DNA from 3 places in the Methylobacterium sp. D54C genome. Region 2 is predicted to be linked to each of the others. Evidence: predicted binding sites of a transcription regulator. Region 2 holds the regulator's gene; each other region holds the start of a gene.
The links. Region 2 encodes PhoB, which activates phosphate uptake and scavenging genes when phosphate is short. Its sites were predicted from a motif close to TGTCATNNANCTGTCAT; they were not measured.

Region 1: a site for PhoB is predicted at 1,753-1,769, ahead of ppk2 (polyphosphate kinase 2). Genes of this name have one in related genera too.
Region 3: a site for PhoB is predicted at 1,940-1,956, ahead of ACLBYB_RS23220 (YdcH family protein). Genes of this name have one in related genera too.

The regions. Positions count from the first base shown of each region.
Region 1 covers NZ_JBKFAK010000002.1:70,584-78,056, reverse strand. The annotation lists gene ACLBYB_RS05580 (hypothetical protein) at 1-27, opposite strand, end outside; gene ACLBYB_RS05575 (hypothetical protein) at 379-627, opposite strand; gene ppk2 (polyphosphate kinase 2) at 706-1,653, opposite strand; gene ACLBYB_RS05565 (hypothetical protein) at 1,808-2,083, shown strand; gene ACLBYB_RS05560 (hypothetical protein) at 2,141-3,001, shown strand; gene ACLBYB_RS05555 (response regulator) at 3,026-3,406, opposite strand; gene ACLBYB_RS05550 (LLM class flavin-dependent oxidoreductase) at 3,535-4,887, opposite strand; gene ACLBYB_RS05545 (cupin domain-containing protein) at 4,907-5,455, opposite strand; gene ACLBYB_RS05540 (ABC transporter substrate-binding protein) at 5,475-6,413, opposite strand; gene ACLBYB_RS05535 (LLM class flavin-dependent oxidoreductase) at 6,413-7,473, opposite strand, start outside.
Region 2 covers NZ_JBKFAK010000009.1:60,141-67,613, forward strand. The annotation lists gene pstC (phosphate ABC transporter permease subunit PstC) at 1-124, shown strand, start outside; gene pstA (phosphate ABC transporter permease PstA) at 137-1,027, shown strand; gene pstB (phosphate ABC transporter ATP-binding protein PstB) at 1,050-1,865, shown strand; gene phoU (phosphate signaling complex protein PhoU) at 1,975-2,694, shown strand; gene phoB (phosphate regulon transcriptional regulator PhoB) at 2,817-3,512, shown strand; gene ACLBYB_RS18660 (protein-disulfide reductase DsbD family protein) at 3,692-5,860, opposite strand; gene ACLBYB_RS18665 (aminopeptidase P family protein) at 5,998-7,473, opposite strand, start outside.
Region 3 covers NZ_JBKFAK010000015.1:86,062-93,534, reverse strand. The annotation lists gene ACLBYB_RS23235 (5-(carboxyamino)imidazole ribonucleotide synthase) at 1-1,002, opposite strand, end outside; gene purE (5-(carboxyamino)imidazole ribonucleotide mutase) at 999-1,499, opposite strand; gene ACLBYB_RS23225 (YdcH family protein) at 1,578-1,838, opposite strand; gene ACLBYB_RS23220 (YdcH family protein) at 1,970-2,152, shown strand; gene ACLBYB_RS23215 (propionyl-CoA synthetase) at 2,378-4,306, shown strand; gene ACLBYB_RS23210 (hypothetical protein) at 4,355-4,828, opposite strand; gene ACLBYB_RS23205 (NADH:flavin oxidoreductase/NADH oxidase) at 5,016-6,134, shown strand; gene ACLBYB_RS23200 (phosphodiester glycosidase family protein) at 6,144-6,893, opposite strand; gene ACLBYB_RS23195 (hypothetical protein) at 7,117-7,473, shown strand, end outside.

The DNA.
Region 1 (7,473 bases), on a different contig from region 2:
GCGCCCGGATCGGAGCGGTCGGCGCAATTGTGCGGTTTGGGTAAACCGATCGTTCACCGTGAAGGCGCGCCGTTCATCCGCGCCGTCTCCGCCCCAGATTACAACCGGGCGTCGTGTGGTCGGAGGTCGGCACACCTACCGTTTTAGGCGTAGGATCCGACGCGCGTCGTCGCGATGGCCGAGCCGCGGGCATACAAAAGCCCGCCACGGCAGGACCGGGCGGGCGGAGTGGCGGCATAGGGTCGGGAGGTTCGCCGTGGCGGCGACCTGCCATCCCGCCCATGACGGCCGCATGACAGCGGTATGCCAGCGCGATGACAGCCGCATGCCAGCCCCACGAATATCGCGCGACCGTCGCGCGAAAGGTGGCCGATCCGGTCAGACCCGCTCCGGCTCCGCCAGCAGGATGGCGGCGCGGATGGCGGCCCGGCGCAGCCCGGCATCGGCCCAGGGCTGATCGATCAGCGTCCGGGCGAAGGGATGCGAGGCCACCGCGGCCGCGGGGTCGATGCGGAAGCCGTCCCCGAACGCCACCGAACCGGGCGTGGGATCGGCCAGATAGGCGTCGACGACGGCCGAGACGTCGTCATCGACGATATCCAGGGTCGTGAACAGGTCGAGAGTCATGGGGCGCTTCGCCATGGCGGCGCTATAGCCGCGCCACCGCGACAGGATCACGACTCCCGCGCCGTCTCCGCGCCGCGATCAGAACGCGGCCGGAACGATCATCGCGGCGGGAACCGGGCCGCGCACGTAGTCCGCGTGCCGCAAGCGCTCGGGCAAGTGGACCGCCGGGTGCTCCACGCTGCCGTAGGGGATCTGGTCGAGCAGGTGGCTGATACAGTTCAGGCGGGCCCGTCGCTTGTCGACCGCCTCGACCACCCACCAGGGCGCCTCGGGGATATGGGTCCGCGCCAGCATGTCCTCCTTGGCCCGGGTGTAGTCCTCCCAGCGGCGCCGCGACTCGACGTCTATGGGCGACAGCTTCCACTGCTTGAGCGGATCGTGGATCCGCATCCGGAAGCGGAATTCCTGCTCGGCATCGGTGATCGAGAACCAGTATTTTACCAGGACGATGCCGGAGCGCACCAGCATGCGCTCGAATTCGGGGACCGACCGGAAGAACTCCTCGACCTCCGCCTCGGTGCAGAAGCCCATGACCCGCTCGACGCCGGCGCGGTTGTACCAGGAGCGGTCGAACAGCACGATCTCGCCGCCGGCGGGCAGATGGGAGACGTAGCGCTGGAAATACCATTGCGTCCGCTCGCGCTCGCTCGGGGCAGGCAAGGCGGCGACGCGGCAGACGCGGGGATTGAGGCGCTGGGTGATCCGCTTGATCACGCCGCCCTTGCCGGCCGAGTCGCGGCCCTCGAACAGCACGACCACGCGCAGTTTCCGGTCCTGCACCCAGTCCTGGAGCCGGACCAGCTCGTGCTGCAGCCGGAGCAGCGCGCGGAAATAGACCTTGCGGTCGAGATGATCGGGCGGCGCGCCGCCGAGCTCGGCCGCGAGCCGGTCGAGGCGATCCTCCTCGAGCCCGAGTTCCAGCTCCTCGTCGTAGCTGTCGGCGAGGTCACGCCGGATCGCCTCCAGGGTGGCATCCGAGTTGGCGTTCAAGGTGGCATCCGGGGCAGAGCTGTCGTCGGGCCGCATCGCCGGTTCTCCTGCGCGTCGCGGGGCCGACCTAGAGCAGCGTTCCGTGACACGCCTGAGAAAGCGCCGCGCCCGCGGCGGCCGATCCCATGTCGCGCCCGTGATCGTTCCGTCATACGGTTCCGCCACCGATCGGGGCGACCGGAGATGCGTCATGGCTGGAGAAGCGAAGAGGGCCGGGCCGAAGCGCCGGCAGGACGACCCCGATCCGGCGCGCGCCGAGGGCGAGAAGGTCGGCGCGCGCATCGATGCCGCCTTCGAGAAGCTCGCCGGGAAGCTGCGCGCCCGCGCCGACAGGGCCCGCGCCAAGCTCGACGCGGCGACGAAGGCCGAGAAGCGGGCGGTGCTGCTGCGCCGCTACGAACTCTACGCGGACGCGGCGGCCTATCTCGAGGAGCGGCTCGTCGATCGCGGGGGGCGATCCGCGTGATCTCCATTGACCCGGCCGGGCGCGGCGCCGCCCGACGCAGCTGACGGCGAGGATCCCATGTTCGACGCGACCAAGATGCTCGCCGACGCCCTCGGCGAGCACCTGGCCCTGACCTACCAGCGGACCTTCGGCAGCCGGGAGCCGCGCTACGCCGAGATCATCGAGGCCGCGGCGCGCCTGACGATCGAGCGGATCGTCGGGAGCGACGCCCTCTACCACGACGGCGACCACACGGCCCTCGTCACCCTGGTCGCCCAGGACATCCTCCGCGGCCGCTTCCTGCAGCAGGGCATCACGCCCGAGGACTGGCTGCACATGATCCTGGCCGCCCTCTACCACGACATCGGCTACGTGCGCGGCGTCTGCGCCGGAGACCGGCTGCAGGCCTTCGTCATCGACGCGCAGGGCACGACCGTCAGCCTGCCCCGGGGCGCCTCGGACGCGGCGCTGGCGCCCTACCACGTGGAACGCTCGAAGCTGGCCGTGCAGGAGCGCTTCGGCACGCACGATCTCGTCGACGCGTCCCGGGTCATCCGGGCGATCGAGCTGACCCGCTTCCCGGTCCCCGAGGACGATTCCCATCGCGAGACCGGGACCGAGGCCGGCCTGCTGCGGGCGGCCGACCTGATCGGTCAGCTCGGCGACCCGCTCTACCCGCGCAAATTGAACGCCCTATTCCACGAATTCGCCGAGATCGGCGTCAACGCGGAACTCGGCTACGACAGCCCGGCCGACCTCGCGGAGCGCTACCCGTCGTTCTTCTGGGGCAAGATCGAGCCCGTGATCGGGGACGCGATCCGGTTCCTCGACCTCACGGTCGAGGGACGGGGCTGGGTCGCGAACCTCTACGCCCACGTCTTCGCCATCGAGCACGACCGCCGGCGCATGGGCCCGCATCCCGGGCCGGGCCCCCTCTGAGGCCGCGCGGGCGGCGCGGCGGCCTCAGGCGGCCGCGACGAGCCTGGTCAAGGCCCGGACCAGCTCTGCCGCCACGAACGGCTTCTCCAGGATGGGCCGGCTCGCCTGGGCCGAGGCGCCGGTGACCCGCACGTCGCCGGTGGCGAACAGGTACGGCACGCCGAGGACGCCGAGACGCTCGGCGACCGGATAGACGCTGTTCCCGTCGCCCAGATTCACGTCGAGCACCGCGGCGTCGGGCGTCTGCTCGGCGATCAGGTCCAGGGCGAGATCCGCGCGCGGGACCGGGCCGATCACCTCGGCCCCGGCGCTGTGCAACCAGCGCTTGACCTCGCTGGCGATGAGATACTCGTCCTCGACGACGAGGACGCGGCACCCGGACAGGGGCGGAACAGCCTCGGGCACGATCCCCTCCCATCGGCGCGCGACGATCCGAGAATAACCGCGCGACACGACCGGAGGTTCGCGCCGTTCGCATGATCCGCCACGAACCCCGACGGCGCGGGACAGCGCCGGCCCGCGCGGCGGGTCGATCAGCCCCCTGGCCGAGCCGGGGCGTCGGGCGGGAAGAAGCGGTTGGCCGGCCGCGCGAGGCCGAGATGGTCGCGCAGCGTCGTTCCGGCGTAGTCCCGGCGGAACAGCCCACGCCGCTGCAGCTCCGGCACCAGCCGGTCGACCACGTCGTCGAGACCCTCGGGCACGAACGGGAACATCACGTTGAAGCCGTCGCAGGCGCGCGTCTCCAGCCACTCCTCCATGCGGTCGGCCACCTGCGCGGCCGTGCCGACCATCTGCAGGCCGCCGTAGCCGCCGACCTTGCGGGCGAGTTCCCGCACGGTCGCGCCGGTGCGGCGGGCGTAGTCGACGATCTGGGCCTGCCCGCTCTTGCTGGCGTTGCTCTCGGGAAGCTCCGGGAGCGGCGCGTCGAGGGCGAAGCCCGTCGCGTCGACGCCGAGGCGGACCGAGAGGTTGGCGAGGCCGCTGTCGGGATGGACGAGGTCGTCGAGGCGCGCCTTCTTGGCCTGCGCCTCGTCCTCCGTCTCGCCCAGGACGATGAAGCAGCCGGGCAGGATCTTGAGCTGGTCCGGGTCGCGCCCCGCCGCCGGCATCCGCCCCTTCACGTCGGCGTAGAAGGCCCGCGCCGCCTCCAGGGTCGAGGCCGCGCCGAACACCATCTCGGCGGTCTCGGCGGCGATCTGCTTGCCGGCCTCGGAGGCGCCGGCCTGGACGATCACCGGCCAGCCCTGCACCGGCCGGGCGACGTTGAGCGGCCCCTTCACCTTCAGGAAGTCGCCGCGGTGGTCGAGGACGCGCATCTTCGCCGGGTCGAAGAACAGGCCGCTCGCCGGATCCATCGTGAAGGCGTCGTCGGCGAAGGAATCCCACAGGCCGGTCACCACGTCGAAGAACTCGCGGGCGCGGGCGTAGCGGGTGGCATGCTCCAGATGCGCGTCGCGGCCGAAGTTCAGGGCCTCGTCCGGGTTGCCGGAGGTGACGAGGTTCCAGCCGGCCCGCCCCTTCGAGATGTGGTCGAGCGAGGCGAACTTGCGGGCGACGTGGTAGGGCTCGTTGTAGGTTGTCGACGCGGTGGCGATCAGGCCGATCCGATCGGTGAGCACGGCGAGCGCCGGCAGCAGGGTCAGCGGGTCGAACGACGTCACGGTGGCCGAGCGGCGGAGCGCCGCCACCGGCATGTTCATCACCGCGAGGTGGTCGGCCATGAAGAACGCGTCGAACTTCGCGGCCTCCAGCCGCCGGGCGAAGTGCGCCAGGTGCTCGAAGTTGAAGTTCGCGTCCGGATAGCCGCCCGGATAGCGCCACCACGCGGTGTGGATGCCGACCGGGCGCATGAAGGCGCCGAGATGCAGCTGGCGGTCCCGGCTCATCGCTGCCGTCTCCAGTCTCTCACGGATGCTTGTGGATCGGGTCGACCCAGTACACCGTCTCGGGCGCCTCGGCGGCCTCGACGTCGGGCAGGTTGACCACCACCGCCTCGTTGTCGGAGCGCACCAGCACGCAGTGCAGCGGCTCGTCGGTCGAGGCGTTGATCTCCTGGTGCGGCACGAAGGGCGGCACGAAGATGAAGTCGCCCGGCCCGGCCTCGGCGACGTATTCGAGCCGGTCGCCCCAGCGCATCCGGGCGCGGCCCGAGACCACGTAGATCACGCTCTCCAGTTCGCCGTGGTGGTGCACGCCGGTCTTGGCGTCGGGCTGGATCGCCACCGTGCCGGCCCAGATCTTCTGGGCGCCGACCCGGGCGGCGTTGATCGCGGCCTGCCGGTACATGCCGGGCGTTTGCGCGGTGTTGGCGTCGAGCCGGTCGCCGGGGATCACCCGAACGCCGTCGTGCTTCCAGCGCTCGGACGCGCCGTGGTCGTGGGCGTGATCGTGGGCGTGATCGTGGGCGTGGCCATGATCGTGGCTGTGGCCGTGGTCGTCGCCGTGGTCGTGCATGTCGGGTCCTCCCGCGCCATCATTGCACGGCGGCGGCGGTTTGCGAGACGCTCGTGTCGAGGATCGCCTCGGCCCGCGGCGCGCGGGCCTTCGGGATCAGCCCGGCGCGGACGTAGAGATCGATGTTGCGCTGCTCGTCGGCGATCACGGACGCGTCGATCGGGACGGCCCGGTAGGCGGCGCGGCCGAACCAGCGCCGCGGCACCGCCTCCGGCAGGCCGATGAGCTTCGACCAGACGGACGCGTAGGGCGCCGGATCCTTCAGGGCCCATTCCCGGGCGCGGGCGAGGCGCGCGCCGAAATCGGCGAGCAGCGCCCGCTTGGTGCGGATCGCGTCGTCGCTCGCCACCGCGAAGGTCAGGCCCGGGGTGATGCCGTTGCCGTCGCGGATCACCCGGACGAGGCCGGCGAGCTCCGCCGTGGAGGTGTAGGGCTCCCAGGTCGACCAGGCGTCGACCGCCCCGGAGGCCAGCGCGATCTTGGCGTCGGCCGGCGGCAGGAAGCTGAAGGTCACGCTGTCGGCGGGCAGGCCCGCCTCCTCCAGCGCCGCCAGGACCACCTGATGGCCGATCGAGCCGCGGTTCGTGGCGACGCGCTTGCCCTTCAGGTCGGCCACGGTGCGGAGGGGCGATTCCTTGAGCACCAGGATCGCCAGCCCGTCCTGCCGGTTGCGGAAGGCCAGGAAGGCCTTCACCGGCACCCCGGCGGCGGCCGCGAAGGTGAAGGGCGCGTCGCCGACGCCGCCCGCGTCGATCGCGCCGGCGTTCAGCGCCTCGAGCAGGGGCGCGGCCGCCGGGAACTCGCTCCAGTCGAGCCGGTAGGGCAGCCCGTCGAGCACGCCGGCCGCCTCCATCAGCGCGCGGGCGTTGCCGCGCTGGTCGCCGACCCGCAGCACCTCCTGCGCGTGCGCCGGCCGGACCGCCAGGAGCGCCAGCAGGGCGAGGATGACGGCGCGCATCAGGCGGCCTCGGCGGCGCCGCGGCGCCCGAGGGCGGCGCGGACGGCGGGCAGCAGCGACCGGCCGTACTGGAGCGCGTCCTCCAGCGGGTCGAAGCCGCGGATCAGGAAGGTCCGCACGCCCAGGTCGTGATAGTCGAGCAGGGCATCGGCGACCTGCTCGGGGGTGCCGACCAGGGCGGTCGAGTTGCCCGCCGCCCCGGTCTCGGCCGCGATGGCGGTGAACAGGCGCTTGTCGTGGCGCGGCCCCGCGGCGGCCGCCGCGAGGAGCCGCCGGGAGCCCTCGTTCTGCGGCGTCGCCGCCGGGCCGAGGCCCTTGGCGACCCGGACGGCCCGGGTCCGGGCCAGGATGTCCTCGGCGCGCTCCCAGGCCCGCGCCTCGGTCTCGGCGAGGATCGGCCGGACCGACAGGCTGAAGCGCGGCGCCCGCCCGTGGGCCGCGGCCGCCGCCCGCACCCGGCCGATCAGCTCGGCGACCTGCGCGTGGGTCTCGCCCCAGAGGGCGTAGGTATCGGCGTGGCGGCCGGCCACCGCCAGCGCCGCCGGCGAGGCGCCGCCGAAATAGACCGGGATCGCGTTGACCGGCTTCACCTCGGAGAAGCCGCGCTCCACCCGGTAGTGATCGCCCGCGTAGTCGAACGGCTCCGCGGCGGTCCAGCTCTGCCGGACGATGTCGAGGAACTCGCGGGTGCGGGCGTAGCGCGCGTCCTTGGTGAGGTGGTCGCCGTCCTGGGCGAGTTCCCGGTCGTCGCCGCCGCTGATCACGTGGATCGCGACCCGGCCGCCGGTGAGCTGGTCGAGGGTCGCGAATTGCCGCGCCGCCACGGTGGGCGCCGTGAATCCGGTGCGGTGGGCGATCATCAGTCCCAGCCGCTCGGTCACGGCGGCGACCTGCCCGGCGAGCAGGAGCGCGTCCGGCGTGGTCGCGTGGAAGGCCACCAGCACCCGGTCGAACCCGCCCCATTCGTGCGTCTGCGCCAGGAGCTTCAGGTAGTCGCGGTCGATGGACGGCCCCGCCGCCGGGTGGATCTCGGAGGTGTGCCGGGGGGCGACGAAGCCGA
Region 2 (7,473 bases):
GTTCAACGAGGCGGACGGCCTCCAGCTGAACGCGCTGATGGCGCTGGGCTGCATCCTGTTCGTGATCACCTTCGTGGTGCTCATCATCGCCCGGCTGCTGACGCGCCGCGTCCAGTCCGCCTGAGGAGCACGCGCGATGGTTTCCTCCAGCACGATCGCCCCGGCTGCCCAGCGCCGCCCCGGCCGCGTCCGTCAGGGACGCCGCGTCGCTGACCGGACCCTGCGCGTCGCCTGCACCGCCGCGACGGTGGTCGGCGCCCTGGTTCTCGGCTCGATCCTGGTGATGCTGATCGTCCAGGGCGTGCGCGGCTTCACGCCGACCCTGTTCACCAACCCGACCCCGGGCCCGGGCTCCGAGGGCGGCGGCATCGCCAACGCTATCCTGGGCAGCCTCGTTCTGACCGGGATCGGCATCCTGATCGCCACGCCGGTCGGCGTCATGGCCGGGACCTTCCTGGCCGAGTACGGGCGCGGCTCGAAGCTGGCCGCCCTGATCCGCTTCCTCAACGACGTCCTGCTCTCGGCGCCGTCGATCCTGATCGGCCTGTTCGTCTACACGCTGATGGTGCGGCCGATGGGCACCTACTCGGGCTGGGCCGGCGGCGTGGCGCTGGCGATCATCGCCGTGCCGGTGATCGTGCGCACCACCGAGGACATGCTGCGCCTCGTGCCCGGCACCCTGCGGGAGGCCGGCGCGGCGCTCGGCGCGCCGCCCTCGACGGTGATCATGAGCGTGACCTGGCGGGCGGCCTCGGCCGGCATCGTCACCGGCATCATCCTGGCCCTCGCCCGCATCGCCGGCGAGACCGCGCCGCTGCTGTTCACCGCGCTCAACAACAATTCCTGGTTCTCGGCCAACCTGATGGGCGGCGTCGCGAACCTGCCGGTGATGATCTACCAGTTCGCCCTCTCGCCCTACCCGAACTGGCAGGGCCTGGCCTGGGCGGGCGCGCTTCTGATCACCACCACCATCCTGGCGCTGTCGATCATCGCGCGCCTCGTGATCAAGCCGCAGGCCTCGCGCTGAGCCCCCTTTCGAGGACACGACGATGAACGCCGCCTCCGCGATCCCCACGGTCGAGCTGAACCGCAACCGCGCCGAAGAGGGCGGCCCCGTGCGGATCGCCGTCAAGGACCTGAACTTCTATTACGGCAGCTTCCACGGGCTTAAGGACGTCAACCTCAACTTCCACGACCGGCAGGTGACGGCGCTGATCGGCCCTTCCGGCTGCGGCAAGTCCACCCTGCTGCGCTGCTTCAACCGGATCTACAGCCTCTACCCGGAGCAGCGCGCGGAGGGCGAGATCCTGCTCGACGGCGAGAACATCCTCAGCCCCTCCGTCGACCTGAACGAGCTGCGCTCGCGCATCGGCATGGTGTTCCAGAAGCCGACGCCGTTCCCGATGTCGATCTACGACAACGTGGCCTTCGGCCTGCGCCTCTACGAGAAGCTGCCGAAATCCGAGCTCGACGGCCGGATCGAGGAATCCCTGCGCAAGGCCGCCCTCTGGGACGAGGTGAAGGACAAGCTCCGGCAGCCGGGGACCGGCCTGTCGGGCGGCCAGCAGCAGCGCCTGTGCATCGCCCGGACGGTGGCGCAGAAGCCGGAGGTGATCCTGTTCGACGAGCCGACCTCGGCCCTCGACCCGATCTCGACCGGCCGCATCGAGGAGCTGATCGAGCAGCTGCGCGACGAGTTCACCATCGTGATCGTCACCCACAACATGCAGCAGGCGGCGCGCATCTCGCAGTTCACCGCCTTCATGTATCTGGGGCAGCTCGTCGAGTTCGGTCCGACCAACCGGATGTTCATGAACCCGACGGAACGCCGCACGCAGGACTACATCACCGGCCGCTTCGGCTAGTCTGCCGGGCCGCTCCGGTCCCGGGACCGCCGCTCGCGTCTCCGGCGCGCCGGCGGGTCCCGCAAGCCTCCCGGAGGGCCGTCCCCGGGACCCCATCGAAGGATCCGCCATGCCCGGCCATATCGTCACCTCCTACGACACCGACCTGGAGAACCTGCGTCGCTCGATCTCGGAGATGGGCGGCGTCGCCGAGAAGATGACCGCGGAGGCGACCGACGCCCTCGTGCGCCGGGACGACACGCTCGCCCAGGCTGTGATCCTCGCCGACAAGCGCCTCGACGCGCTGCAGCGGGACATCGAGGAGCGCGCCGTGCTGCTGATCGCCCGGCGCCAGCCCCTGGCCATCGACCTGCGCGAGACCATCTCGGCGATCCGCGTCTCCGGCGATCTGGAGCGGATCGGCGACCTCGCCAAGAACGTCGCCAAGCGCGTGGTGGCGATCTCCGATCAGGCGCCGGCCCAGAAGATCGTGCTCGGCGTGCGCCACATGAGCGACCTCGCCGAGGGTCAGCTGAAGGACGTGCTCGACGCCTACGGGAGCCGCGACGTCCAGGCGGCCCACGACGTCTGGGAGCGCGACGGCGAGATCGACGCCCTGTACAATTCCCTGTTCCGCGAGCTCCTGACCTACATGATGGAGGATCCGCGCAACATCTCGTTCTGCACGCACCTCCTGTTCTGCGCGAAGAACGTCGAGCGCATCGGCGACCACACCACCAACATCGCCGAGACGATCCACTACCTCGCCACGGGCGAGACGCTGGCGGGTGACCGGCCGAAGAACGACGCGTCGAACTACGCGACCGTGGACGGCGTGCAGGCGCCGTGAGGCGCCGACCCCGGCGCCTTCCTGTGGGCGCGGCCGGGGTCACTCTCCGTGCGGGTTGAGGCGGGGCGGCGCCTCCTGCACCATCCGGGGACCGCCCGCAGAACGAGTCTTCGAACGTGAGCATGCAAGTCCTGATCGTCGAGGACGAGGAGGCCCTGAGCACGCTGCTGCGCTACAACCTGGAGGCCGAGGGCTTCCTGGTGGATTCGGCGGCGCGCGGCGACGACGCCGAACTGCTCCTCGCGGAGCGGATCCCGGACCTCGTCCTGCTCGACTGGATGCTGCCCGGCCTCTCGGGGATCGAGCTGTGCCGCCGGATCCGGGCGCGCCGGGAGACCGAGCGCCTGCCGGTGATCATGCTCACCGCCCGGGGCGAAGAGGGCGACCGTGTCCGCGGGCTCGGCACGGGCGCCGACGACTACATCGTCAAGCCGTTCTCGGTCCCGGAGCTGCTCGCCCGGATCCGCGCGCTCCTGCGCCGGGCCAAGCCCGCCCACGTCTCGGACCGGCTGGCGGCCGGCGACCTGGAACTCGACCGCACCGGCCACCGCGTCCGCCGCGGCGGCGAGGAGCTGCATCTGGGCCCCACGGAGTTCCGGCTCCTGGAATTCCTGATGCTGGCGCCGGGCCGGGTCTTCTCCCGCGAGCAGCTCCTCGACGGGGTGTGGGGCCACGACGTCTACATCGACGAGCGCACCGTCGACGTCCATGTCGGGCGGTTGCGCAAGGCGCTGAACGGCCCGCGCCAGACCGACCCGATCCGCACGGTCCGGGGCTCGGGCTACGCCTTCGACGAGACCTTCTCGCTGGAGGCTTGAGGCGGCCCGAAGGGCTGTCGGAGCGCCTCACCGCTCCGGCGCGCCGTCATCGCGAGCGGAGCGAAGCGACCCAGAGCGGCGGGACGCCGGCGCGCGCGGCGCTGCTGGGTTGCTTCGCTCCGCTCGCAAAGACGGTGGGACGGGCCCGCGAAGATTCGCGCGTCCCGGCCTCCAGGGACTCAGCGCGCCAGCGCCGCGCTCCGGCCCGAGGCGGCCGGCACCGCCTCCAGCGCCGCCAGGACCGTCCCCTCGGTGAGGATCTGCGGCAGCACCTGGGGCTCTCCCGTCCCGGTATAGAGCAGGTAGAGCGGGACGCCGCTGCGCCCGTGCTTCTCCAGGAGGCGGGTGATCTCGGGGTTCTGGTTGGTCCAGTCGCCCTTCATGTAGGTCACGCCGCGCTCGGCCATCGCGGCCCGCACGGCCTTCGTGTTGAGCGAGGTCGCCTCGTTGACCGCGCAGGTGATGCACCACGCGGCGGTCATGTCCACGAAGACGGGGCGGTGCGCGTCGAGCAGGGCGTCGAGGCGCGCCTGCGTGAACGGCTCGATCCCGTCGGCGGCGGCCTGCGCGGCCGGCGCGGCGCGATCCCGGGGCAGGGTGACGGCGAGGGCCCCAACGGCGATCAGCGCCAGCGCGGCGGCGGCCTGCGCGACCCGGCCGGCCCGCGGCGGGGCGGCGCGGCCGTGCTCCCAGGCCCAGGCGGCGAAGCCCACGAGGACGAGGCCGATCAGCGCCGCCAGCAGCCCGCGCGGGTCGACCTGCTGCGCCAGCACCCAGATCAGCCACGCCACGGTGGCGTAGACCGGGAAGGCCAGCACCTGCTTGAGGGTCTCCATCCAGGCGCCCGGCCGCGGCAGCGCCCGCAGGGCCGGCGGCCAGAGGGTCAGGAGCAGGAAGGGCAGGGCGAGGCCGAGGCCGAGGCTCGCGAAGACGGCGAGCGCCACGCCGGCGCTCTGGGTCAGCGCGAAGCCCACCGCCGAGCCCATGAACGGCGCCGTGCAGGGCGTCGCCACCAGGGTCGCGAGCACGCCGGTGAAGAACGAGCCGCTCAGGCCGCCGCGCCGGGTGAGGCCGTCGCCGAGGCCGGCGAGCCGGCCGCCGACATGGACCGCGCCCGAGAGGCTCAGGCCCATCGCGAACAGCAGGTAGGCGAGCCCCGCCACGATGGCGGGCGACTGGAGCTGGAACCCCCAGCCGATCGCGGCCCCGCCGCTCTTCAGGCCGATCAGCGCGGCGGCGAGCGCCAGGAAGCTCGCCAGGACGCCGGCCGTGTAGGCGAGGCCGTGGAGCCGCAGCCGGGCCGGCCCCTCGCCCGCGTGCCGCACGAGGCCGAGCACCTTGATCGACAGGACCGGGAAGACGCAGGGCATCAGGTTGAGGATCAGGCCGCCGAGGAAGGCGAAGGCCGCGGCGGTCGCCAGCGTCAGCGCGTCGAAGTCGGCGGTGGCCGGCGCGGTCGCGGGCGGCGCGGTCGCGGCCGCCGCCGCGGCGGCCGGGAGCACCGGCTCGTCGCCGTACGCGAAGGCGAGCCGGCGGGTCCCGGCGGCGTCGACCTCCTCGACCGTCAGGACGCCGGGCAGCGCGGCGGGCACTGGGTCGGTCGGGCTGCTCCGGGCGAGGGTCAGGTGCAGGCCGGTCCCGTCGACGCTCATCACCTGCGCGGCGGCGTTGTCGATCGCCGTCTCGGCGTAGGGGAAGTACGCGGCGTTCCGGACCGCCTCGGGCTTGAGGCCGGCCGCGGCGAAATCGAGGCGCAGGGTGTCGCCCTGGCTCGACAGGCTCAGGGGCCAGAGCGCCGGCACGGGGAGCGCGGCGCGGGCGCGCGCGAACAGCGCGGCGTTGGCCGGGTCCGGCTCGGCCTTGCCGACCGGCAGGGTCAGGGCGAGATCGGCCGAGCCGGGCACGCACTCGGTCTCGCAGACGAGGTAAGTCAGCTTGGCCTGGATCCGCACCGGGTCGGCCGGGTCGAGGCTCGGCGGCGGCGTCACCGGGACGAGGAGCGTGACCTCGCCCTCGTAGCCGTAGTTCATGAGGGTCGCGATCGGGATGCGCTCCGGCGCCGGCCACCGGATCGCGCCGGCGCTGAAGCCGGCCGGCAGGGTCCAGGTCACCTCCGGGGGCAGGCCGGAATCGCCCGGGTTGCGCCAGTAGACGTGCCAGCCGGGCTTGACCTGCATCCGCACCGCCAGCGTGAAGGGCTGCGCGCCGGCGACGGCGGCGGGCTCGGCCACGAGGCTCGCGCGCACGAGGTCCGCGGGCGTGCGGAAGCCCTGCGGGACCCCCTGTGCCGCGGCGGCCGAGAGGCCCGCGGCGAGGGCCAGGATCAGGAGGGCGAGGCGGCGGATCATGCTGTCCCTTCGCGCGCGGGGCGGTCGCGGTTTCACGCGCGGCGTGTCGGGCTCGGCGCGGGCGTTTCCATGGCGTCCGGTCTTACCATGGCGTCGGGTCTTACCATGGACCGCGTCCGGGATCCCCTGCGGCCGGCTCACCCCTCGAGCGGCGCCGTCGCCCGCTCGAGCCAGTCGCGCGTCGCGGTGTCGAGCCAGGGCGCCAGGGTCTCGCGGACCCTCGCATGATAGGCGTCGATCCAGGCCCGCTCCCCGGGCTCGAGCAGGTCCGGCCGGATCAGCCGGCGGTCGTAGGGAGCGAGCGTCAGCGTCTCGAAGCCGAGCATCGGGCGCTCCCCGCCCGCGATCGCGCGGGCCTCGACCAGGACGAGGTTCTCGATCCGGATGCCGTAGGCGCCGCGGGCGTAGTAGCCCGGCTCGTTCGACAGGATCATGCCGGGCTCGAGCGCCACCGTGCCGGTCTTGGCGATCCGCTGCGGCCCCTCGTGAACCGACAGGAAGGCGCCGACGCCGTGACCGGTGCCGTGGTCGAAGTCGAGGCCCGCCTGCCAGAGCGGTGCCCGCGCGAAGGCGTCGATCTGGGCGCCGGTCGTGCCGACCGGGAACACCGCCCGGGCGATGGCGACGTGCCCCTTCAGCACCCGCGTGAACCGGTCGCGCATCTCCGGGCTCGGCGCGCCGACCGCGACCGTCCGGGTGATATCGGTGGTGCCGTCCGGGTACTGCGCTCCCGAATCGATCAGGAACAGCTCGCCCGACTGGACCGCCCGGTCCGTGGCGCGGCTCACCCGGTAGTGGACGATCGCGCCGTTCGGTCCGGAACCCGAGATCGTGGGGAACGAGACCTCGCGCAGGTCGCCGCCGGCGGCCCGGAAATCTTCCAGGGCCTCGACGGCGGCGATCTCGGTGAGGCCGCCGGCCACGGCCGCACCGTCGAGCCAGGCGAGGAAGCGCGCGACGCTCGCCCCGTCCCGGACATGGGCCGCGCGGGCGCCCGCGATCTCGGCGGCGTTCTTGACCGCCTTCATGCCGGTGATCGGGTCCTTGCCGACATCGGCCGTGCCGCCGGCGGCCTCGATCTTCTCCTTCAGGGCGACGGCGCCGGTCGCGGCGTCGAGGCGGACGCGCACGCCCGCCAGGGATGCCAACCCGTCGTCCAGGTCCGCCCGCGGCAGGATCTCGGCGATCGGCGCGAGTTCCGCCCGCAGGGCCGGATCGACGTTCGGAGAGACGAGGTACAGCCGGGCCCGTCCCTCGCGCGGCAGGATGGCGTAACCCAGCGCCAGGGGCGTGTGGGCGACGTCGGACCCGCGCAGGTTGAAGGCCCAGGCCAGGTTGTGCGGGTCGGAGATCACCAGGGCATCGCAGCCACCCTCGGCGAGCGCCGCCCGGATCCGGCCGAGCTTGTCGGCGGCCCCCTCGCCGCACAGCGCGTCGGGATGGACCACCACCGGACCGGCCGGCGGCCGCGGCCGACCGGCCCAGACCGCGTCGACGAGGTTCGGCACCGCCCGCATGGTCCCGCCGGCGCGGGTCACGGCCCGCTCCAGGCGCGCTAGACCGTCCGGGGTGTGCAGCCAGGGATCGTAGCCGAGCACCTGATCCCGCCGCAG
Region 3 (7,473 bases), on a different contig from region 2:
GGCGTGCCAGTCGTCGGCCTGGGCGCCGATCAGGTTGCGCATCTCGACGGGCAGGCCGCCGACCCGGCCCGCATCGCCCAGCGGCCAGCCGCAGACGGCCCGGACGTGCTGGGCGAACTGCGAGGTCAGCGCGCCCTCGCTCGTCCAGTGGCCGGAATTGTGCACCCGGGGCGCGATCTCGTTGACCACGAGCCGCTCCGCCCCGTCCTCGCGGACGAGGAACATCTCGACGGCGAGCACGCCGACATAGTCGAGGGCGTCGGCGATCCGCCGGGCGATCTCGACGGCGGCGCGGCCCGTCTCGGCGGACACGCCGGGCGCCGGCACCCGGGTCAGCGCGAGGATGTGGTCGCGGTGCTCGTTCTCGCAGAGGTCGTAGGCCGCGAAGCTGCCGTCGCGCCCGCGCGCGCCCACCACCGAGACCTCGCGCTCGAACGGCACGAAGCCCTCCAGGATCAGCGGCGCGCCGCCGAACTCGGCGAACAGGGCGTTGCGGTCGCCCTCGGCCCGCTCGCGGAGCATGCGCTGCCCCTTGCCGTCGTAGCCGAAGCGGCGGGTCTTGAGCACGGCCGGCAGGCCGATCACCTCGATCGCCCGGTCGAGGTCGTCGGGCGTGTCCACCGCCCGGAACGGCGCCGTCGGGATGCCCAGGCCGTTGATGAACTCCTTCTCGGTGAGCCGGTCCTGCGTGGTCGAGAGCGCGCGCGCGTTCGGGTGCAGGGCGGCGTGCCTCGCGAGGACGTCGGCGGTGGCGTGCGGGATGTTCTCGAACTCGTAGGTCACGACGTCGACGCTGCGGGCGAAATCCGCCAGCGCCGCGGCGTCGTCGTAGGCCGCGCAGGTGGTCCGGGCGGCCACGTCGAAGGCGGGGCTGTCCGCGTCGGGCGCGTAGACATGCGCCTTGAGGCCGTAATCGGCCGCCGCGAGCGCGATCATGCGCCCGAGCTGGCCACCACCGACGATGCCGAGGATGGAGCCGGGGCCGAGGATCTTGTCCGTCACGCGTTCTCTTCCGTCACCGGCCGTTCGGCCACCGAGGCGCTCTGGGCCGCGCGCCACGCCTCCAGGCGCTCCGCCAGGTCCGGGTCGGTCAGCGCCAGGACGGCGGCGGCGAGCAGGGCCGCGTTCACCGCCCCGGCCCGGCCGATCGCCAGGGTCCCCACCGGGATGCCGGCCGGCATCTGGACGATGGAGAGCAGGCTGTCCTGGCCGGAGAGGGCCTTCGACTCCACCGGCACGCCGAAGACCGGCAGGCGGGTCATCGCGGCCGCCATGCCGGGCAGGTGCGCGGCGCCGCCCGCACCGGCGATCACAACCTTGAGGCCGGCCGCGACCGCGCCCTTGGCGAAGGCGACGAGCCGGTCCGGCGTGCGGTGGGCCGACACGATGTGCGCGTCGTACGGTACGCCGAGCGCGTCGAGCGTCTCGGCGGCATGACGCATGGTCGCCCAGTCGGACTGGCTACCCATGATGATCGCGACCGAAGGAGGCGACGCCATCGTTGATCCCGGCAAAAGAGGGCGCTTACAGGCGGCGCGGGCCTGCGGCAAGGCGGGGCCGGAGGGCGTCCACCGGCATCAGGCGATGATGTCCGGCGTGAGCGCGTCCTCGATGTGATAGATGCGGTCGCGCAGCGTGAGCTTGCGCTTCTTCAGGCGCTGGATCTGGAGCTGGTCTCCGGCGACGCTGCGCTCCAGCGCCTCGATGGCGCTGTCGAGATCCCGGTGCTCCTCGCGCAGCCGCGCCAGTTCGCCCAGGAGGTCCGACTGCGCACCCTCACCCGCCTCGTCCGCCATCGTCACCTGAGAACCCGAAGACCGTTCGTCGCCCGAGAGCATGCGTCACGCTCCGGCGCCGGACAAGGCGGCGCGGTAAGCAATCATCAGACTTAGCTGTAGAAAACGCTTCGACAGGTCCGGCATCCTGTGCCAATCTCGTTGTGTCGAAACGATGACAGGAGATTCGACTCATGTCGCTGCAGACGCATCTGAACCAACTCGCCCGGAAGCACGAAGCCCTCGAGCGCGAGATTCAGGAAGCGATCCACAGACCTTCGGCGAACGACCTCCACATCGCCGAGCTGAAGCGACGGAAACTCCTCCTCAAGGACGAGATCAACAAGCTTCAGGCGGGCAACGACACGTTGCACTGACGCCTGAGACGTCCAATCTGATAGCGAATTCAAGCTGACGACCGCCGCATCGGGAGCCCCGGTGCGGCGGTTTTCTCTTGGGGGGCACCGAGCCGCGGCCGCCGGGACCCGGGCGCGGCCGTCACGCCCGTGGCCACTCCCTCCCGTGGCCACTCCCGTGCGCGCGAGAATGGGCTACTCTGCGGCCCGCCGCCGGAGAGCGGTCCGCGAGGAAACGCCCAACCGATGACGAGAGCCAGCCTGCCGGGCCGCTACCCGGAGATCTACGAATCGGCCTGCCGCGACCCCGAGGCGTTCTGGCTCGGTGCGGCGCGGGCCCTCGACTGGGCGCGGGCGCCGGAGCGGGCCTTCGCGCCGGATTCCGGCCCCTACGGACGCTGGTTCCCGGACGGCACCCTGAACGCCTGCCACAACGCGGTCGACCGCCACGCGGACGGGGGCCGGGCGGATCAGGTGGCGATCCGCTACGACTCGCCCGTGACCGGGACCAAGCGCAGCATCACCTACCGGGCGCTGCGCGACGAGGTGGCGGTGCTGGCCGCCGTGCTGGCCGACCTCGGCGTCGGCAAGGGCGACCGGGTGATCCTGTACATGCCGATGGTGCCCGAGGCGCTGTTCGGCATGCTGGCCTGCGCCCGGCTCGGCGCGGTCCACTCGGTGGTGTTCGGCGGCTTCGCGGCCAACGAGCTGGCGGTGCGGATCGAGGACGCGGCGCCGAAGGTGGTGCTCGCCGCCTCCTGCGGGATCGAGCCGAACCGCGTGGTCGCCTACAAGCCGCTCCTGGACGCGGCGATCGCGGCCTCGCGGCACAAGCCGGAGGCCTGCCTGATCCTCCAGCGCCCGCAAGGGCCTGCGACCCTCGTCGCGGACCGGGATCGCGACTGGGGTGAGACCGTCGCGGCCGCCCGGGCGGCGGGGCGGAGCGCGGCGTGCGTGCCGGTCGCCGCCACCGACCCGCTCTACGTCCTCTACACTTCCGGCACGACCGGGAAGCCGAAGGGCGTGGTCCGCGATACCGGCGGCTACCTCGTCGCCCTGGCCTGGTCGATGCCGAACCTCTACGGCGTTCAGCCCGGCGAGACCTACTTCTGCGCCTCCGACATCGGCTGGGTCGTCGGCCACTCCTACATCGTCTACGCGCCGCTCCTGCACGGCTGCACCACGGTCCTCTACGAGGGGAAACCCGTCGGGACGCCCGATGCCGGCGCCTTCTGGCGGGTGGTCGCCGAGTACGGGGTGGTCTGCCTGTTCACCGCGCCCACGGCCCTGCGGGCGATCAAGAAGGAGGATTCGAAGGGCGCCCGGATCGCCGATCACGACCTCTCGGCCTTCCGCAGCCTGTTCCTGGCGGGCGAGCGCGCCGATCCCGACTCGGTCGCCTGGGCCGAGCGCGTGCTGGGCCGACCGGTCGTCGACCACTGGTGGCAGACCGAGACCGGCTGGCCGATCGCCGGCAACCCGATGGGCCTCGGCCTCCTGCCGGTGAAGCACGGCAGCACCTGCGTGCCGATGCCGGGCTACCGGGTCGAAGTCCTGGACGAGGGCGGGAAGCCGGTTCCGGCGGGGACCATGGGCACGATCGCGATCCGCCTACCCCTGCCGCCCGGCTGCCTGCCGACCCTCTGGGGCTCGGACGACCGGATGCGGTCGAGCTACCTCGCCACCTTCCCGGGCTACTACGACACGTCGGATGCCGGGGTGATCGACGCCGACGGCTACATCACGGTCCTGGGACGGACCGACGACATCATCAACGTCGCGGGCCACCGGCTGTCCACCGGCGGCATGGAGGCGGTGCTGGCGAGCCACCCGGACGTGGCGGAATGCGCGGTCATCGGCATCCGCGACGCGCTGAAGGGGGAGGTGCCCTGCGGGTTCGTGGTGCTGAAGGCCGGCGTCGCCCGGCCGACCGAGACGATCGAGCGGGAACTCGTCGCCAAGGTGCGGGACGAGATCGGCCCGGTGGCGGCCTTCAAGCTGGCGCTGACCGTGCCGCGGCTGCCCAAGACCCGATCGGGCAAGATCCTGCGGGCCACCATGAAGCGCATCGCCGATCACGAGCCCTGGACGATGCCGGCGACGATCGACGACGCGGCGGCCCTCGACGAGATCGGCGACAGCCTGAAGGACCGGGGGATCGGCGCGGACCGGTAGGGTGCCGGACCGCGCCGCTTGCGCGTTGACGGGCGATCGCGGCCCGCCTCAATCCGCGTCAGCGCCGTCGTCGTCGGTGTCGATATCGACCGTCGGCGCCGGCTGCGTCAGGGCGGGCGCGTAGGTCCCCGCGGCCGGACCCGTGGTGACCGAGACCGGGACGCGCCGGGCGTTCGGCTCGGACGGGATCAGCGTCGCGGTGGCGGCCACGAGGCCGGCGAGGGACCGGACATCCTGCGGCTGCCGCGGATCGCGCGAGATCAGCGTCGCCTCCTGTTGCAGGCGGAGATTGCAGGCCTCCGAAGGCAGGCCGCCGTTCGGCGTGCAGGCGTCGTGGCGGGCGCAGGCGGCATCGAGGGCGTCGATCGGCGGGAGCGGCGCGTTGTTGCCCGGTCCGCAGTAATTCCCGTGGATCAGCATCTTGGGTCCGCCGAAGGCGGCGGGCTGGGCCTGGGCGGTGCCCGCTAGGGCGGCGCAGCCGGCGGCCAGGGCGAGCGGGACGGCGAGTCTGGTGAGCATCATCTGGACCTCGGGCGATCTCGCCCCCTCAGGCGGTTCGCGTCGATTGCCGCGATGCGGCGACAGGCCAGGAAACGGGCGGCCACATCCGCAAGTTCCCGCACCGCCCGCCCGCAGAGGTGCTCTGCCGCACCGCACTGGCCGCCGCGCCCGTCCTGGGCCAGAGTGAACCCTCCACCAGGAGTTGCCGATGACCGCTCGCCTGTTCGAACCGCTGACACTCGACGCGCTCACGCTCGAGAACCGCATCCTCGTCGCGCCGATGTGCCAGTACTCGGCGCGGGACGGCGAGGCGACCGACTGGCACATGATGCATCTCGGCCAGCTCGCCATGTCGGGGGCCGGCCTGCTGACCCTTGAGGCCACCGCGGTCTCCCCGGAGGCGCGGATCACCGCCTGGGATCTCGGCCTCTACAACGACGGCTGCGAGCGGGCGCTGGCACGCGTGCTCGACGCCGTGCGCGAGTACGCGCCGATCCCGGTCTGCATCCAGATCGCCCACGCCGGGCGCAAGGCCTCCAGCGAGGCCCCCTGGGCCGGTGGCCAGCAGATCCCGCCGGAGCACGCCTACGGCTGGCGCACCGAGGCGCCCTCGGCGGTCGCGCACGGCGAGGGCGAGGTCCCGCCCCACGCCCTCGACGCCGCCGACCTGAAGCGCGTCCGCGACCAGTTCGTGGCCACCGCCAAGCGGGCCGTGCGCCTCGGTATCGAGGCCGTCGAGCTGCACGGCGCCCACGGCTACCTGCTGCACCAGTTCCTGTCGCCGATCGCCAACAAGCGGACAGATGAATACGGCGGCAGCCTCGCCAACCGCATGCGCTTCCCCCTGGAGGTCTACGACGCGGTGCGGGATGTCGTGCCCGCCGGCAGCCCGGTCTGGCTGCGGGTCTCGGCCACCGACTGGGTCGAGGACGGCTGGGATCTCGACGAGACGGTGGAGCTGGCCCAGGCGCTCAAGCGGGCGGGATCGCCGGCGATCCACGTCTCCACGGGCGGCGTCTCGCCCAAGCAGGCGATCAGGCTCGGGCCGGGCTATCAGGTGCCCTACGCCGAGCGGATCAAGGCGGAGACCGGGCTCACCACTATCGCGGTCGGGCTGATTACCGAGGCCCGGCAGGCGGAGACGATCCTGCAGGAGGGCCGGGCGGACGCGATCTCGCTCGCCCGGGCGATGCTGTACGATCCGCGCTGGCCCTGGCACGCCGCCGCCGAGCTCGGCGCCCGGGTGCGCGCCCCCAAGCAGTACTGGCGCTCGCAGCCGCGGGAGTACAAGGACCTGTTCAAAGACACGGCCTTCGGCCAGCGCTGAGGGCGGCCCTCACCGCGGCAGCGCGCCGACCAGCGGCCCGAGAGGGCGGCTGATGTCGGTGCGGCCGAGGTTCGGTGCGTAGAGGCTGGAGACCGAGCCGTCGAGGAACAGGGCGTTCCGGCAGCCGAGATCGTCGCGGAACAGCCGCGCGAAGGCGCCGAAGGTCACCGGGCGCTCGGAGATCGCGAAGATCGCCACGTGCCCGTCGCCGGGCACGCCGACGCCGTTGCGGATCTTCTGGCTCGGCCCGTCGGCGGCGATCTTCGGGTGGATCTGGCCGTCGATCACCAGCATCGGCCCGGACTGCGTGGCGAAATCCGGCCGGATCTTCGCCCGCAGGTAGCGGGACGTGTCGACCACCCCGGCGCGCTCACCCTTCAGCCAGAAGATCCCGTTGGGCTTCAGGTGGAAATTACCCGGCCCGTCCGCCGTGGAGACGCGCTTCAGTTCGTGCCCGTTCTCGACGTAGAGGCCGACCGGCGCCTGATCCTTGTCGTACATGCCGGCGTTCATCGCGAAGGCGAGGCGACCGCCCTGCTTCTCGGCGAGGGTGCCGAGGGCGCCGTAGGGCTTGCCGTCGTCCTGGAGCCAGAACAGCCGCAGCCGCTGCTTCCGGAGGTCGATGGTGCAGACCGTGAACGTCTCACCCTGCGCCTCGACCGCCCGGCAGGGCTCCGTCGCGGCCGGGGCGGCCGCCCGGGCCGGGGCCGCGAGGGCGAGCAGCGTGATCAAGAGGGCGTGAGCCGGGCGCAGCATCATCATTCGTTCCAGGCAGCTCGGGGACGGCGAGTCGGGGACGGCGAAGCTCGTTCGGGCCGCCCTTCGCCCTGGAAAGCGGCGAATTTCGTGTCCGAGCCGCGCCCGCATGGGTCCGGACGCGGCCGGGTGCGTCTCGCGACCGCGCGCCGCGGCCGGGGCTGGACCGTTTTACCGGTTCGAGCGTTCTTAGCCGCAGAGGGCGTGTTTCCACGGAGATGACGTGATGAAGGGTGCAGTGCTCGGCTCGGCCCTGCTGGCGGCGGGTGCTCTGGCCTTGGCGCCGGCCAGCGCGGACGCGCGCGGCTTCGGCGGCGGCGGCTTCCATGGCGGCGGTTTCGGCGGCGGCTTCCACGGTGGCGGGTTCGGCGGCGGCTTCCGCGGCGGCGGCTTCGGCGGGTTCCGCAACGGCGGCTTCGGCGGCGGCTTCCGGGGCGTCGGCTTCCGTCCGGGCGGCTTCGGCTACGGCCGCGGCTTCTACGGCCGGGGCTATGGCTGGCGCGGCGGTTACGGCTACCGCGGCGGGTACGGCTACGGGCTCGGCGGCCTGGGCCTCGGTGTCGGGCTCGGCCTCGCGGCCGGT